DNA from 4 places in the Streptomyces sp. NPDC007084 genome. Region 3 is predicted to be linked to each of the others. Evidence: riboswitches for the same ligand, from Rfam matches in the RefSeq annotation. Region 3 holds a riboswitch; each other region holds the start of a gene.

Region 1 (3,797 bases), on a different contig from region 3:
GTCGAGGGAGCGCTGGACGAGGACGGCGAGGGGCAGCACGAGGAGCACCGCGACGCTCGCCAGCACCCCGGCGAGGAGCGCCCACTGCCCGGCGCCGCGCGGCCGGCGCGCGGTCGTCTGCGGGGACACCAGCCGCAGCGCGCTCTCGCGGCGCCGGACGGTCGCCGCGTGCACGGCGAGGATCGCCCCGACCGCCGCGAACTGGACGATCGTCAGCACGGCCGCCGTGCCGAGGTCGAAGATCTCGGAGGTCTGCCGGTAGATCTCGACCTCCAGGGTCGAGAAGGTGGGGCCGCCGAGGATCTGCACCACACCGAAGGAGGTGAAGGTGAAGAGGAAGACCATGAGGGCGGCGGCGGCCACGGCGGGGGCGAGCGCCGGCAGCGTCACCCTGCGCCAGGCCGCGAGCCGCGAGGCGCCGAGCATCCGCGCGGCCTCCTCCTGACGTGGGTCGAGCTGCGACCAGAGACCGCCGACGGTCCGTACGACGACCGCGTAGTTGAAGAAGACGTGCGCGAGCAGGATCGCCCACACCGTGGTGTCCAGGCGGACGCCCCACAGCTCGTCCAGCAGTCCGCCGCGGCCGACGAGCGCGAGGAACGCGGTGCCGACGACGACGGTCGGCAGCACGAAGGGCACGGTCACCACGGCCCGCAGGAACTGTCTGCCCGGGAAGTCGAAGCGCGCGAAGACATACGCGCCGGGGAGCGCGATCAGCAGCGTGAGCGCCGTGGAGGCGAGCGCCTGCCAGGTGGTGAACCACAGCACGTGCCGGATGTCGGGCTGGGCGAGCACGTCCCAGATCCGGGCGAACCGCCAGCCGCCGTCGGCGTGCAGCCCACGCGCGACGATCGCGGCCACGGGGTAGGCGAAGAACACCCCGAAGAACGCGACGGGCAGGGCCATGAGGCCGAGCCGCGCCGCGCCCCGCCGGCGGGCGGCGCGCGGGGCCGCCCGGTCTACTTCAGTACGAGCGAGGTCCACGACTTGACCCACTGGTCGCGGTCGGCGGCGATCTTCTCCGGGGCCAGGGTCTGCGGGTCCTTGGCCTGCGGGCCGAACTTCGTGAACTCCGCCGGCACCCGGGCGGTGCCGGTGACGGGGTACACGAACATGTTCAGCGGCATGTCCTCCTGGAACTCCTTGGTGAGCAGGAAGTCGAGCAGGGCCTTGCCGCCCTTGGTGTTCTCGGCGTTGTCCAGCAGTCCCGCGTACTCGACCTGGCGGAAGCAGGTGCCCTCCACGACGCCGGTCGGGGCGGTGGCGGGCTTGGGGTCGGCGTAGACGACCTCGGCGGGCGGCGAGGAGGCGTAGGAGACGACGAGGGGCCGGTCGCCCTTGGCCTTCTTGCCGCCGGCGGACCCGGAGAACTCGTCGTTGTAGGCCTGCTCCCAGCCGTCCACCACCTTCACACCGTTGGCCTTGAGCTTCTTCCAGTAGCCCTGCCACTGGTCGTCGCCGTACTTCGCGGCGGTGCCGAGCAGGAAGCCGAGGCCGGGCGAGGAGGTCGAGGCGTTCTCGGTGACGAGGAGGTTCTTGTAGGCGGGCTTGACCAGATCGTCGTACGACGTCGGCGGCGCGAGCTTGTGCTTGCTGAAGTACGCCTTGTCGTAGTTGACGCAGATGTCGCCGGAGTCGATGGGCGTGACCCGGTGCCTGGCCTGGTCGACGCGGTAGCGGGCGTCGATCGCGTCGGAGCCCTTGGCCTCGTAGGACTGGAAGAGCCCGTTGTCGAGGGCCCGGCTCAGCAGGGTGTTGTCGACGCCGAAGAAGACGTCGCCCTGGGGGTTGTCCTTGGTCAGGATCGCCTTGTTGACGGCCTGCCCGGCGTCGCCGTCCCTGAGGACGCGGACGCGGTACCCGGACCGCTTCTCGAAGTCCTTGAGCACGTTCTTGGACACCGCCCACGAGTCGTGGGTGACGAGCGTGACGGTCTTCGAGCCGCCCGAGCCCGCGGCGCCGGCGTCGGAGGAGCCGCACGCCGACAGGACGGGCAGGGTGACGAGGCTCAGTCCGACGGCCGTGGCCGCGAACCGCTTGCTGGTGGTGCTCACTGGATTCCTCCTGGCTGACCAGGAAGAGACGCGGCCCTGCCCGGGACCTCTGACAGTTCCCGGGCAGGGCGCAACAGCTTGAGTGATGACCGAACTTCCTACCCAGAATGACCTGGGCGAGGTTCAGAGGGTCTGCGGTCTGTCCCGCACTCTCAGCGCTGTGGCGCTCCCCTGTCGGAATATGAAGATGTGATGACTGCGATGACTGCGATGGTTCTACGAACGCGTCTCAGACTACCGCTCGACACGCACCGCCCGGCGACCGGTGCCGGTGGCCACCGCTCACGGGGTGACCACCACCGGGAGGCCACCGCCGGGGACCACCACCGGGAGACCAGGGCCCGGTGGCTACCGCTCGGTCGCGGCGAGCTGTCCGCACGCTCCGTCGATCTCCTGGCCCCGGGTGTCCCGGACGGTCACCGGCACACCGTGGGCGGCGATCGCCTCGACGAACGCCTTCTCGTCCTCGGGCCGCGAGGCGGTCCACTTCGAGCCCGGCGTCGGGTTCAACGGGATGAGGTTGACGTGCACCGGCTTGCCCTTGAGCATCCGGCCGAGCCGGTCACCGCGCCAGGCCTGGTCGTTGATGTCCCGGATGAGCGCGTACTCGATGGACAGGCGCCGCCCGGACTTCGCGGCGTACTCCCATCCGGCGTCCAGCACCTCGCGCACCTTCCACCGCGTGTTCACGGGGACGAGGGTGTCGCGCAGCTCGTCGTCCGGGGCGTGCAGCGAGATCGCGAGACGGCACTTGAAGCCCTCGTCGGCGAACCGGTTGATGGCGGGCACGAGGCCGACCGTCGAGACGGTGATCCCGCGCTGCGAGAGGCCGAGGCCGTCCGGCTCGGGGTCGGTGAGGGCGCGGATCGCGCCGACCACCCGCTTGTAGTTGGCGAGCGGCTCGCCCATCCCCATGAAGACGATGTTGCTCAGCCGGGCCGGGCCACCGGGGATCTCGCCGTCCCGCAGCGCCCGCATCCCGTCCACGATCTGGTGCACGATCTCGCCGGTCGACAGGTTCCGGTCGAGGCCCGCCTGCCCGGTGGCGCAGAACGGGCAGTTCATCCCGCAGCCCGCTTGCGAGCTGATGCACATGGTGACCCGGTCCGGGTAGCGCATCAGCACGGACTCGACGAGCGTGCCGTCGAAGAGCCGCCACAGGGTCTTGCGGGTGGTGTCCTGGTCGGTCGACAGATGCCGGACGACCGACATCAGCTCGGGAAGCAGCGCCTCCTGGAGCTTGCCGCGCGAGGCGGCCGGGATGTCCGTCCACTGCTCGGGGTCGTGCGCGTACCGGGCGAAGTAGTGCTGCGAGAGCTGCTTGGCGCGAAACGGCTTCTCACCGATCGCGGCAACCGCCTCTTTGCGCTCGGCGGGCGTGAGATCGGCAAGGTGCCGCGGCGGCTTCTTGGCTCCGCGCGGCGCGACAAAGGTGAGTTCTCCGGGCTTCGGCATAACCCAACCAGTGTCGCAGATCCGATGGGATGACCCGGGCGCCGCGTTTGCGGGACCGCTCGTTGCCCAGAGCGCCGGGTTCCGGGGACCGCCCGTTGCCCGGAGCGCCGCGTTCCTAGGACCGCCCGTTGCCCCGGAGCGCCGCCGCCCGCGTCGACGCGGGCCTACAATCGAACCTGTGTCTGATTCTGACTCCACCCCCGTCGTCATAGGCCGCCCCGCCGGCACCGGTGGCCGGCGCGTCACCATCCGTGGGCGGAGCGCCGGCCTCGCTCACAGTGATGCCGA
Region 2 (3,797 bases), on a different contig from region 3:
AGGCCGGCCCGGACGGCCGGTCAGAAGGCCGGCCGCTCCGGGTCCAGGGCCGCCATGCCCTCGGTGGGGGAGGAGGCCTCGGCGAAGTGCCGGCGCGGGATGCGCCCCGCCCGCCGGGCCAGGCGTCCGGCCTCCACCGCGTGCCGCATGGCCTCCGCCATCAGCACCGGCTCCTGCGCCCGGGTCACCGCCGAGGCGAGCATCACCCCCGCGCAGCCCAGCTCCATCGCCAGGGCCGCGTCCGACGCCGTACCGGCCCCGGCGTCCAGGATCACCGGCACGCGCGCGTGCTCCACGATGAGCTGGAAGTTGTGCGGGTTGCGGATGCCGAGCCCCGAGCCGATGGGCGAGCCGAGCGGCATGACGGCCGCGCAGCCGACGTCCTCCAGCTTGCGGGCGAGGACCGGGTCGTCGTTCGTGTACGGCAGCACGGTGAAGCCGTCGTCCACCAGGGTCTCGGCGGCGTCCAGCAGCTCGACCGGGTCGGGCAGCAGGGTGCGCTCGTCGGCGATGACCTCCAGCTTGACCAGGTCGGTGCCGAGCGCCTCGCGGGCGAGCCGGGCCGTCAGGACGGCCTCGCCGGCGGTGTAGCAGCCGGCCGTGTTCGGCAGCACCCGGATGCCGAGGCGGTCGAGCACCGACAGCACCGAGCCGTGCACCGACGCGTTCACCCGCCGCATCGCGACCGTCGTCAGCTCCGTGCCGGACGCCACCAGGGAGCGCTCCAGGGTGTCGAGACTGGGCGCCCCGCCCGTGCCCATGATCAGCCGGGAGGTGTAGGTCGTCCCCCCGAGGACGAAGGGGTCGTCGGCCATGGTCAGCCTCCTTGTACGGCGGTGAGGACCTCGACGCGGTCGCCCTCGGCCAGCGGGGTGGACGCCCACTGACCGCGCGGGACGACGGTCTCGTTCAGCGCGGCGGCCACCCCGGAGGGAGCCGGGGTGAGGGCCGCGACGAGGGTGCCGAGAGCGGTACCGGCGGCGATCGCCTTCCGCTCTCCGTTGACGACGATGTTCATACGGGCTGCTCCGTGCGGGCGGTGGCGGCGAACCGCCTGGGGGAGAAGGGGCGGGCTTCCTCGGGCAGTTCGCCGGTGGTCAGGACATGCGCCATGGCGTCGCCGGTGACCGGGGTGAGGAGCACGCCGTTGCGGAAGTGGCCGGTGGCCAGCAGCAGCCCGTCCAGGGCGGTCGGGCCGAGCAGCGGGGCATTGTCGGGCGAACCGGGGCGCAGTCCCGCGCGGGTCTCGGTGAGCGGCAGCTCGGTGATGCCGGGCACCAGCTCGTGCGCGTCGCGCAGCAGCTCGTACACGCCGCCCGCCGTCACCGTGGTGTCCCAGCCCAGCTCCTCGCTGGTCGCGCCGACGACGAGTTCGCCGTTCTCGCGGGGCACCAGGTAAAGGTGGCCGCCGCGCACCACGGCCCGCACCGTGCGGCTCAGGAACGGCGCGTACCGCTTCGGCACGGTCAGCCGCAGCACCTGTCCCTTCACCGGGCGCACCGGCGGCAGGACCTCGTCGGGGACGCCCGCGAGCCGCCCGCTGAGGCTGCCCCCGGCCAGCACCACCTGGCCCGCGCCGAGTCCGGTGCCGTCCGCCGTGACCACACCGGTGGCCCGGTCCCGTACGACGGTCAGGCGCTGCGCCCAGCTCCGGTGGACGCTCACCCCGGCCCGCTCGCACGCCGTGACCAGGGCGGCGGCCAGGCGCCGGGGGTCGATCTGGTGGTCGCCGTCGACCCGCAGGCCGCCGCGCACGCCGGGGGCCAGCATCGGCTCCAGACGGCGGCACTCCCGGCCGGTCAGCCACTGCGACTCGAGTCCCGAACGGCTCTGCAGCGCGTGCAGTTCCCGCAGATGGGCGCGGTCGTCGGCGTCCAGCGCGACGGCCAGCGTGCCGCACCGGCGATAGCCCAGGTCGTGGCCGGCCGCCTCGGTGAGTTCGGCCACGAAGTCCGGATAGCGGCGCGCGGAGGCGAGGTTGAGGCCGAGCAGGGTCTCCTCGCCGTAGTGCAGCTCGGTGACGGCCGCGAGCATCCCGGCCGCGACCTGCGCGGCCCCGCCACCGGGCTCGGGGTCGACGAGCGTGGTGGTGAACCCGCGCTGCGCGGCCCGCCAGGCGGTGACCAGGCCGATGATCCCGCCCCCGATGACGAGGACGTCGGACGGACGTGTAGGCGACATGGGCGTCCAGCCCCTCCCTTCGCCGGCATGACCCGGATCAGGTTCGTACGGTCGGAGGCCGCCCAGCCTCCCTCTCAGCCCGGTGCGTCCGGGCTCCCGCGAGTGCTTTACGGTCGCCACCCTAGCCCGCCCCCACAGCGGCCCGTAAGGGAGCCTCCGCCGACGCACCCGCCCCCGGGGAGCCGGGGACGGACGCGGGGTGCCGGGGTGGCCGCGCACGGCCCGACCCCGCGGCTGTGCAGCAGATCACCGAGCACGTCCGCTGACTGACGGTTTGTCAGGTGTCTATGGTGATCAGGTGAGCGAGCAGACGCAGGCGAAGGCACAGGGGTCCACCGCGCGGCGGGCCGTCGTGGTGGGCGCGGGCATGGCCGGGGTGCAGACCGCGGTCGCCCTGCGCGAACAGGGCTTCACGGGCACCGTCACGCTGATCGGCGCGGAGCCCCATCAGCCCTACGACCGGCCACCGCTGTCCAAGGCCGTCCTGCTCGGCAAGGCCGAGGGCTCCGCCTTCGACGTCGACTTCACGGCCCTGGACATCGAACTGCGGCTCGGCCTTGAGGCGCTCGGCCTGCGCGCCGGGGACCACGAACTCGACACCGCCGCCGGGCCCGTCCCGTACGACGTCCTGGTCGTCGCCACCGGCGCCGAACCGATCCGGCTGCCCGGCGCCGAGGGCGTGCCCGGCGTGCACCTGCTGCGCACCCTGGACGACGCCGACCGGCTGCGGCCCGTGCTCCTCGCGCAGCACGACATCGTGGTCGTCGGCGCCGGCTGGATCGGCGCCGAGTTCGCCACCGCCGCGCGCGAGGCGGGCTGCGCGGTGACCGTCGTCGAGGCCGCCGACCGGCCGCTCGCCGCCGCGCTGCCCGCCGAGGTGGCCGCCCCGATGGCCGCCTGGTACGCCGACAGCGGCGCCACCCTGCGCACGCGCACGCGCGTGGAGCGCGTCGAGGACGGCGCCGTCGTCCTGGACGACGGCTCCCGGGTCCCGGCCGGCGCGGTGGTCGTCGGCATCGGCGCGCGGCCCGCGACCGACTGGATCGCCGGCTCCGGCATCGCCCTCGGCGCCGACCGCGAGATCCTCGCCGACGACCACCTGCGCACCTCCCTGCCGGACGTCTACGCCGTCGGCGACTGCGCCTCCTTCCCCTCCGGCCGCTACGAGGACCGCCTCCTCGTCCACCACTGGGACAACGCCCTCCAGGGCCCCCGCACGGTCGCCGCGAACATCGTCGGACAGGCGCCCGCCGCCTACGACCCGGTGCCGTACTTCTGGTCCGAGCAGTTCGGCCGCTTCGTGCAGTACGTCGGCCACCACACGCCCGCCGACACCCTGGTCTGGCGCGGCGATCCCGCGGGCAGCTCCTGGTCGGTGTGCTGGCTGCGCGAGACACGCCTGGTCGCCCTCCTGGCCGTGGGCCGCCCGAGGGATCTCGCCCAGGGCCGCCGGCTCATCGAGGCGGGCGCGGGCATGGACCCGCTGCTGCTCGCGGACCCGTCGAGGCCGCTGAAGACGGCCACCCTCTAGGTCCCGCGGGCGTCCGTCTCCCCAGGTCGGACGCCCGTGGCTTCCGACTGTCGGTCCAAGATGGCAGGCTTGTCCCGTGACCGAG
Region 3 (3,797 bases):
ACTCCTTGGCCCGCCGCACGGCGTCCGGGACCGGCAGGCCCTCGGCCAGGCCCACCGCAACGGCCGACGCGAGGGTGCAACCGGTGCCATGCGTATGCCGGTTGTCGTGGCGGGGGGCGCGCAGCCAGTGCTCCGCCGTCCCGTCGGTCAGCAGGTCGACGGCCTGCCCCGGCAGATGGCCGCCTTTGACCAGCACCCAACGCGGGCCGTGGGCGAGCAGCCGGTCGGCGGCCCGCCGCATGCCCTCCTCGTCCGTCACCTTCACGCCGGTGAGCTGGGCGACCTCGTCGAGATTGGGGGTGGCCACGGTCGCCCGCGGCAACAGCCGGGTCCGTACGGCGTCGAGCGCGTCGTCGGCCAGCAGCCGGTCCCCGTGCTTGGAGACGCTGACCGGGTCCACGACGACCGGCGCGCCCACGTCCGCCAGGAGTTCGGCGACCGTAGTGACGAGCGCGGGCGACGACAGCATGCCGGTCTTCACGGCCCGCACACCGATGTCGTCCACGACACTGCGGTACTGGGCCCGCACCGCCTCCTCCGGCAGCTCCCAAGCCCCTTGCACCCCCACGGAGTTCTGCGCGGTCACCGCGGTGAGCACGCTCATCCCGTGGGCGCCGAGCGCCAGCATCGTCTTCAAGTCGGCCTGGATCCCGGCGCCTCCACCGGAATCGGAACCGGCGATCGTCAGGACACGGGGCGGCGGGGTCATACCTGAAGTTCCTCTCGGAGTACGGCAACGGGCTCGGCGGTCCTCGGAGCGGTGATGCGGCGGAACGGTGAAGCGCCGAAGCGGCAGGACATGCGGCCGGTGGGGCGGCGCGGCCTGCGGCCGGCGCGTCTAGGCCCGGCGGCGGCCCAGTCGCAGGGGTGCGTAGAGGGCGAGGGCGACGAGGAACGCCACGTAGTAGGACAGGTCGGCGCCGTGCAGGGCGTCGGCCACCGGACCCACGTACAGGCCGGTGTCCATGAACGGGACGGCCGCGCCGAACGCCGCGACGAACGCCAGCAGGGACGGCCACGCCGGGAACGGGCGGGCGGCCTCGACAGCGAGGTCGACGGGCGCGCCGGCGCGGGCACGGGCCCGCGCGAACCAGTCCACGACGACGATCGCGACGAACCCGGGAATCCAATAGCCCACGAACAGCAGGACGTTCTGGAAGCGGGCCGTGGTGTCGGCCGCGTGCATCCACAGCACGAGCGGGAAACCGAGCACCGCGGCCAGGGCCGCGGCCACCGGACGCGGGACGCGCACGCCCACGGTCTGCAACGCGAGCGAACCGCTGTAGTCGTTCATCGCGTTGCTGCACACCGCCGCCAGCGCCACGGCGAGCAGCCCGAACGCGCCCGCCGCTCCGCCGCCGAGCAACTCCTCTACGCCAGCCGCCGTCTGGTCGGTCAGCACGGACGCGCCCCACAGCCCGAGGACCTGCACGGCGACGAACGACACGACGAGGCCGAGCAGCGTGCACCAGAACATCCGCGGACGCGAGGTGGTGCGCGGCAGATAGCGGCTGAAGTCACTGGCGTACGGAGCCCAGGACAGCGAGAGGCTGAGCGCGATGGTGCTGGTGAGCACGAAGGCGCCCGCCCGGTCCGAGCCGGCCGCGGAACCCGTCGCGGCGGGGTGGACCCCGTCGAGCATCCGCCAGGCGATCACGGCGAACGCGACGGCGAGCACGAAGGTCATGACGATCTGGAGCCGGTGGATGGCCTCGTAGCCGAGGACACCGAGCGCCCCCTGCGCGGCCATCATCACGAGCACCCCGACCCAGAACGGCCACCCGCACAGCCGCGCCAGCGCGTCCCCGCCGAACAGCCCGATCAGCGCGTCCCAGGCCACCGACGACAGCCACTGGAGCAGCCCCGGCAGCGCCACCGCCCGGCCGAACGCGAGCCGGGAGAGGGGGAGTTGGCCGGTCCCGGTGAGGCCGCCCCAGGTGCCGAGATAGGCGGTCGGCAGCGCCCCGAGCACCGTCCCGACGACGACCGCGACGAGGGCGGTGGTGAAGTCGAGGCCGAGCGCGACGCCGATGGTGCCGGTGAACACCCCGGTCATCGTCAGGTTCGGCGCGAACCACACGGTGAACAGGCGTGAGGGCCCGCCGTACCGGTTGCTCTCGGGGACCGGCTCGATGCCGTGCCCCTCCACCCGCAGATCGCCGGGTGCGGCGGGCATGGAGCCGTCGAAGACGGCAGGCCGGCCGTCGACGGGCAGCCCGTCGGAAACATGCGCCATCGGCATGGAAGACATCCCTCCGCCAGTACGAACTGGTTCAGGTTCGACGGGTGTGATCTCAGCCCTCGAAGGGGGCACCCCGTGTCCGGTACGACGGACACACTAACCCCATCCCCGCGCTCCTGTGTACGGCGGACCTGCGCTCATCGCTTCTCCTGTATCGCGGACCCGGGCTCGTCTGTATGGCGGACCCGGGCTCGTCGCTCCTCCCCGCCCGCTCGACGCCTCCTCCTCACCCGCCGGGCGATCCCCGAGGGCCCCCACCCGGCCGGGTCACCCGCAGCGCGCGGCGCGCCGCCCCTCGGTAGTGTCGGAGGTGATCGCCGCCCGCTCTCCGTTCCCGGGTTCCCGGACCCGGGTGGCCGGGCGGAAGGAGGCAGTGCGCCGTGACCGTGATCTCCCTGAAGTCCGCGCGGGTGCGCGAGGGCCTGACCCTTCCGTACGCCGAGGCCGGCTACCCCAGCGGCACGCCCGTCGTGTTCGTGCACGGGCTGGCCGACTCCTGGTGGTCCTTCGAGCCGCTGCTCCGCCGCCTTCCGCCCGCCCTGCACGGGTACGCGCCCACCCAGCGCGGCCACGGCGACGCCGAACACCCGCCGGACGGCTACACCCCGGACGACTTCGCCGCCGACCTGGTCGCCTTCCTCGACGCGGCCGAGATCCCGCGCGCCGTACTGGCGGGAGCGTCCACCGGCGGCATCCCCGCCCGCCTCGTCGCGGGCAGCCACCCCGACCGCATCGCCGGACTCGTCCTGCTCGGCGTCCCCGGAACCCTCGCGGACAAGCCCGTGCCCGACACCTGGCGGCAGACCCTCGACGGCCTCACCGATCCCGTACCCCGCGCGTTCGTCGAGGAGTTCGTCACCGGGAGCACGACAACTCCGCTCGCCCGGGGCTTCGTCGAGACGATGGTCGAGGAAGGCCTCAAGGTCCCCGCCCACGTCTGGCGGGAGACCGGCCGCGGTCTCCTCGACGCCGATCTCGGCGCCACCCTCGCCGGCATCCTGGTCCCCACCCTCGTCATCTGGGGCGAACAGGACCGCTTCCTGACCCGCGACGACCAGCAGACCCTCCTGGACGCGGTGCACGGAGCCGACTTCCTCGCCTACGAGAACACCGGCCACCCCGTCCACTGGGAACAGCCCGAACGCGTGGTCGCCGACATCGCCGCCTTCGCCGCGCGGATCGCCCGCCCCGGCACCCCCTGAACCCCCTCCGGGGTGTGTGCGAGACTGCCGCGATGACCGCAGAAACGATCACCGCCGCCGCCGCGGGCACCTGGACACTGGGCGATCTCACCGTCAACCGCGTCGGCTTCGGCGCGATGCGGCTGACCGGCAGCGCCGCCTTCCACCACGGGACGCCGAGCGACCGCGACCGCTCGATCGCCGTGCTGCGGACGGCGGTTGAACTGGGCGTCGACCACATCGACACCGCCGCCTTCTACTTCTCCACGCTGCGCTCCGCGAACGAACTGATCAACACCGCCCTCGCCCCGTACGGCGACGACCTGGTCATCGCCACCAAGGTCGGCCCCTTCCGGGACTACGCGGGGGAGTGG
Region 4 (3,797 bases), on a different contig from region 3:
CTTGCAGGATCGCGGGCAGGATGAAGAAGTTCAGGATCATGAAGCTGATGGCCAGGGCGATCAGCGCCATCACACCGCGCATCCGGCCCACCACCACGACGACCAGGGCGAACAGGGCCGCGAGAAGCGTCAGCGGCAGCCTGCGGTTCGCGTCCGCCACGGAGTACTGGAGTTCCCTGGGCGCGGAGGGCTCGTACGCGACGATGACCTTCTCGCCCTGGTGCAACTGCCGTGACTGGTCCGGCTGGACGATCTCCGTGAACGTACGGCCCTTGTCCTTGCCGGTGTCGATCCGGATGGTGGCGCGCTTGCACTCCCCGGTCGCCTGTTGCTGGGCGGAGGAGCCCTCGGCTGTGGAGGTGTCGCCCGTCGGCGTCTCCCCCGAGGCGTTGACGGACTTGCAGTCCACCTCGACGATCTTGGTGACCGTCGCGTTCTGCGTCTGCCGGTCGAAGCCGACACCGGTGCGCTCGTGAGCCGGAGCGCCACCGGGCCACAGCACGACGAGTCCCACGGCGACCGCGGCGGCGAAGGGGATCAGTACGGCGGCGATGACCTTGCGCAGATGCTTCGAGACGGGCGCCACCGGGCCGTGGCTGTGACTGTGCGAGTGCCCGTGCCCACCGCCGGGTCCCTGCCCGTGCCCGTCGCCTCCGCCCGGACCCTGCCCGTGCCCGTGTCCTCCGCCCGGTCCGTGTCCCTGTCCTTCGTCCGGACTGTGTCCGCCGCCCTGCCCGTGACCGCCAACCTGCCCGTGACCGTCGCCCGGACCGTGCCCGTGCCCACCGCGGTAGCCCGGCCCGTGTCCCGCGCCCGGCTCCTGACCGCGGCTCCTGCCCGGATCGTCTCCGGGGCTTGCACCTGAGCCGTGCTCGTGACCGGCGCCTGATCCCGGTCCATCGTCCCAAGCTTGGCCGTAGCCCTCACCGGAGCCGTAGCCGGCGCCGGGCCCGGGTCCGTTGCCGGGCCCCCGTCCGCGGCCGTCGTCGAAGCCCGGGCGGCGCGGTGGCTCGGACGGGGGGAACGAGGGCTGCCGGTTCGTCGTCACCGACCGATCATCGCAAGAACGGCAAGGGCCCCCTGTTCACCGCGCCAGATATGACGCTAGCGTGGAGTCACCTTTGCACACGCGGGAGCTCGGAGCACCGGGCTGAGAGGGCGCTGACCTCCGTCTTCGCGATGTTTCACATGAAACATCGGTGAACGGAAGCCGCTGCGTCGACCGCCGAACCTGTTACCGGGTAATGCCGGCGTAGGGAGTAGGTCTCATGACCAACAAGGACGTACGCACGCCTGCCTCCAGCCAGACGGGCGGCGCTTCTTCGCCGTCCCCGGACGATGAGGCCGGGAAGTCCATCGGCTGGCACAAGGCGTACGTCGGGGGGACGCGTCCCGATCTGCGCGTGCCGGTCCGTCAGGTGCACCTGACCAACGGGCAGTCCGTGACGCTGTACGACACCTCCGGCCCGTACACCGATCCGAGTGTCGACACCGATGTACGCAGGGGCCTGGCGCCGCTGCGCGAGAACTGGATCATCGCTCGCGGCGACACCGAGGAGTACGCGGGCCGGCCCGTGCGCCCCGAGGACGACGGGATCAAGCACACCTCTCCGCGCGGCGGACTGCGCAATCTCGACGCGGTCTTCCCCGGCCGGCCGCGCCAGCCGCGCCGGGGACGTTCGGGGCAGGCGGTCACCCAGCTCGCCTACGCGCGCCGTGGCGAGATCACCCCCGAGATGGAGTTCGTCGCCGTCCGCGAGAACGTCGAACCCGAGGTCGTACGCGAGGAGATCGCCGCCGGCCGGGCGGTGCTGCCGGCGAACGTCAACCACCCCGAGATCGAGCCGATGATCATCGGCAAGCGGTTCCTGGTGAAGGTGAACGCCAACATCGGTAATTCCGCCGTCACTTCCTCCATCGAGGAAGAGGTCGAGAAGATGACCTGGGCGACCCGCTGGGGCGCCGACACTGTCATGGACCTGTCTACGGGACGGAACATCCACACCACCCGCGAGTGGGTGCTGCGCAACTCCCCCGTCCCCATCGGAACCGTGCCGCTCTACCAGGCGTTGGAGAAGGTCGACGGCCGTGCCGAGGAACTCACCTGGGAGATCTACAAGGACACGGTCATCGAGCAGGCCGAACAGGGCGTGGACTACATGACGGTCCACGCGGGCGTCCGCCTCGCCTATGTGCCGCTCACCGCGAACCGCAAGACGGGCATCGTCTCGCGCGGCGGCTCGATCATGGCGGCCTGGTGCCTCGCCCACCACAAGGAGTCGTTCCTCTACGAGAACTTCGAGGAACTCTGCGAGATCCTCGCCGCGTACGACGTCACGTACTCGCTCGGCGACGGTCTGCGGCCCGGCTCCATCGCGGACGCCAACGACGCGGCACAGTTCGCGGAGTTGAGGACGCTCGGGGAACTCAACACGATCGCGAAGCGTTTCCATGTACAGACGATGATCGAAGGCCCGGGACATGTCCCGATGCACAAGATCAAGGAGAACATCGACCTTCAGCAGGAGATCTGTGATGAAGCTCCGTTCTATACGCTCGGCCCGCTGACCACCGACGTCGCGCCCGCGTACGACCACATCACCTCGGGTATCGGCGCAGCCATGATCGCCTGGTGGGGCACCGCGATGCTCTGCTACGTGACACCCAAGGAGCACCTGGGTCTCCCTAACCGTGACGACGTCAAGACCGGCGTCATCACCTACAAGATCGCAGCCCACGCGGCCGATCTCGCCAAGGGGCACCCCGGTGCGCAGGACTGGGACGACGCGCTGTCCGACGCCCGCTTCGAGTTCCGGTGGGAGGACCAGTTCAACCTGGCTCTCGACCCGGACACGGCGCGGGAGTTCCACGACGAGACGCTGCCGGCCGAGCCGGCCAAGACGGCCCACTTCTGCTCCATGTGCGGACCGAAGTTCTGCTCGATGAAGATCAGCCAGAGCATCAACGAACGGTTCGGCGGGGACACGGCGGAAGGCGCTTCGGCGGCGGAGATCTCCGAAGGGATGCTCCAGAAGTCCCGGGAGTTCGCGGAGGCGGGCAACCGCGTCTATCTGCCGCTGGCGGACTGACCTGCTTCAGGAGGGCGCTCTCCGGGACGCCGTGCCCGGAGAGCGAGGCCTTCCTGACGCCGGCCGAGGAGTGGTACTTCGCCCGCACCGCCGAGAGGACGGGCCGGGGCGTCCTGCCGGTCGGCGGGCACTCCCGGCGGCGCTGACCCCCGGCCCGATGTCGCCACCCCCCCTGCACGACGACGCGGCCCCGATCAAAAGGGGACTGATCTGGAAGGAGAGCAACAGCACCGAGCGAGTGCGCGAGTTCGTCCAAGTGGCCGTGGACGCGACCGGGCGCCGGGAGACCGAAGGGAGCAGACTGGGCGCATGACAGCGACGTCGATGAGCAAGGGCGGCAACCTTCCCGTCGCCGTCGGGGCGGTGCGGGTCGAACTCGGCTGGTCCGGTGGCCCCGGCGCGCCCGACGCCGACGCGTCGGCGCTGCTGCTCCGGGCCGACGGGCGGGTACGGGACGACGGCGACTTCGTCTTCTACAACCAGCCCCAGCACGCCTCGGGCGCCGTCCGGCATCTGGGGAAGCGCCAGGACAGTGGTCGTACGACCGACACCGTGGGCGTGGACCTGGGGGCCCTGGAGCCGGAGATCGAGCGGGTCGTCCTCGGCGCCTCGGCAGACGGGGGCACCTTCGGCCAGTTGGCCGGTCTGCGGCTGCGGCTGCTCGACGCCGGGACGGGCGGGGAGCTGGCGCTGTTCGAGATGGAGGCC

Evidence for each region. A riboswitch is a leader RNA that binds a small molecule or an ion and turns the genes downstream of it on or off. The one in region 3 is predicted to bind thiamine pyrophosphate.
Region 1: another riboswitch for thiamine pyrophosphate. It lies ahead of AB0912_RS15050 (thiamine ABC transporter substrate-binding protein); the one in region 3 lies ahead of AB0912_RS34845 (cytosine permease).
Region 2: another riboswitch for thiamine pyrophosphate. It lies ahead of thiO (glycine oxidase ThiO); the one in region 3 lies ahead of AB0912_RS34845 (cytosine permease).
Region 4: another riboswitch for thiamine pyrophosphate. It lies ahead of thiC (phosphomethylpyrimidine synthase ThiC); the one in region 3 lies ahead of AB0912_RS34845 (cytosine permease).

The regions. Positions count from the first base shown of each region.
Region 1 covers NZ_JBEYFY010000014.1:135,823-139,619, reverse strand. The annotation lists gene AB0912_RS15055 (iron ABC transporter permease) at 1-984, opposite strand, end outside; gene AB0912_RS15050 (thiamine ABC transporter substrate-binding protein) at 960-2,054, opposite strand; TPP riboswitch at 2,132-2,237, opposite strand; gene rlmN (23S rRNA (adenine(2503)-C(2))-methyltransferase RlmN) at 2,403-3,509, opposite strand; gene AB0912_RS15040 (hypothetical protein) at 3,688-3,797, shown strand, end outside.
Region 2 covers NZ_JBEYFY010000029.1:74,828-78,624, forward strand. The annotation lists gene AB0912_RS22770 (thiazole synthase) at 21-815, opposite strand; gene thiS (sulfur carrier protein ThiS) at 818-1,018, opposite strand; gene thiO (glycine oxidase ThiO) at 1,015-2,181, opposite strand; TPP riboswitch at 2,179-2,291, opposite strand; gene AB0912_RS22785 (FAD-dependent oxidoreductase) at 2,480-3,712, shown strand; gene AB0912_RS22790 (Rv2175c family DNA-binding protein) at 3,789-3,797, shown strand, end outside.
Region 3 covers NZ_JBEYFY010000094.1:11,961-15,757, reverse strand. The annotation lists gene thiD (bifunctional hydroxymethylpyrimidine kinase/phosphomethylpyrimidine kinase) at 1-709, opposite strand, end outside; gene AB0912_RS34845 (cytosine permease) at 839-2,242, opposite strand; TPP riboswitch at 2,234-2,328, opposite strand; gene AB0912_RS34840 (alpha/beta hydrolase) at 2,623-3,444, shown strand; gene AB0912_RS34835 (aldo/keto reductase) at 3,477-3,797, shown strand, end outside.
Region 4 covers NZ_JBEYFY010000001.1:252,063-255,859, reverse strand. The annotation lists gene AB0912_RS01215 (YibE/F family protein) at 1-1,048, opposite strand, end outside; TPP riboswitch at 1,120-1,276, shown strand; gene thiC (phosphomethylpyrimidine synthase ThiC) at 1,269-3,089, shown strand; gene AB0912_RS01205 (hypothetical protein) at 3,247-3,402, shown strand; gene AB0912_RS01200 (VWA domain-containing protein) at 3,399-3,797, shown strand, end outside.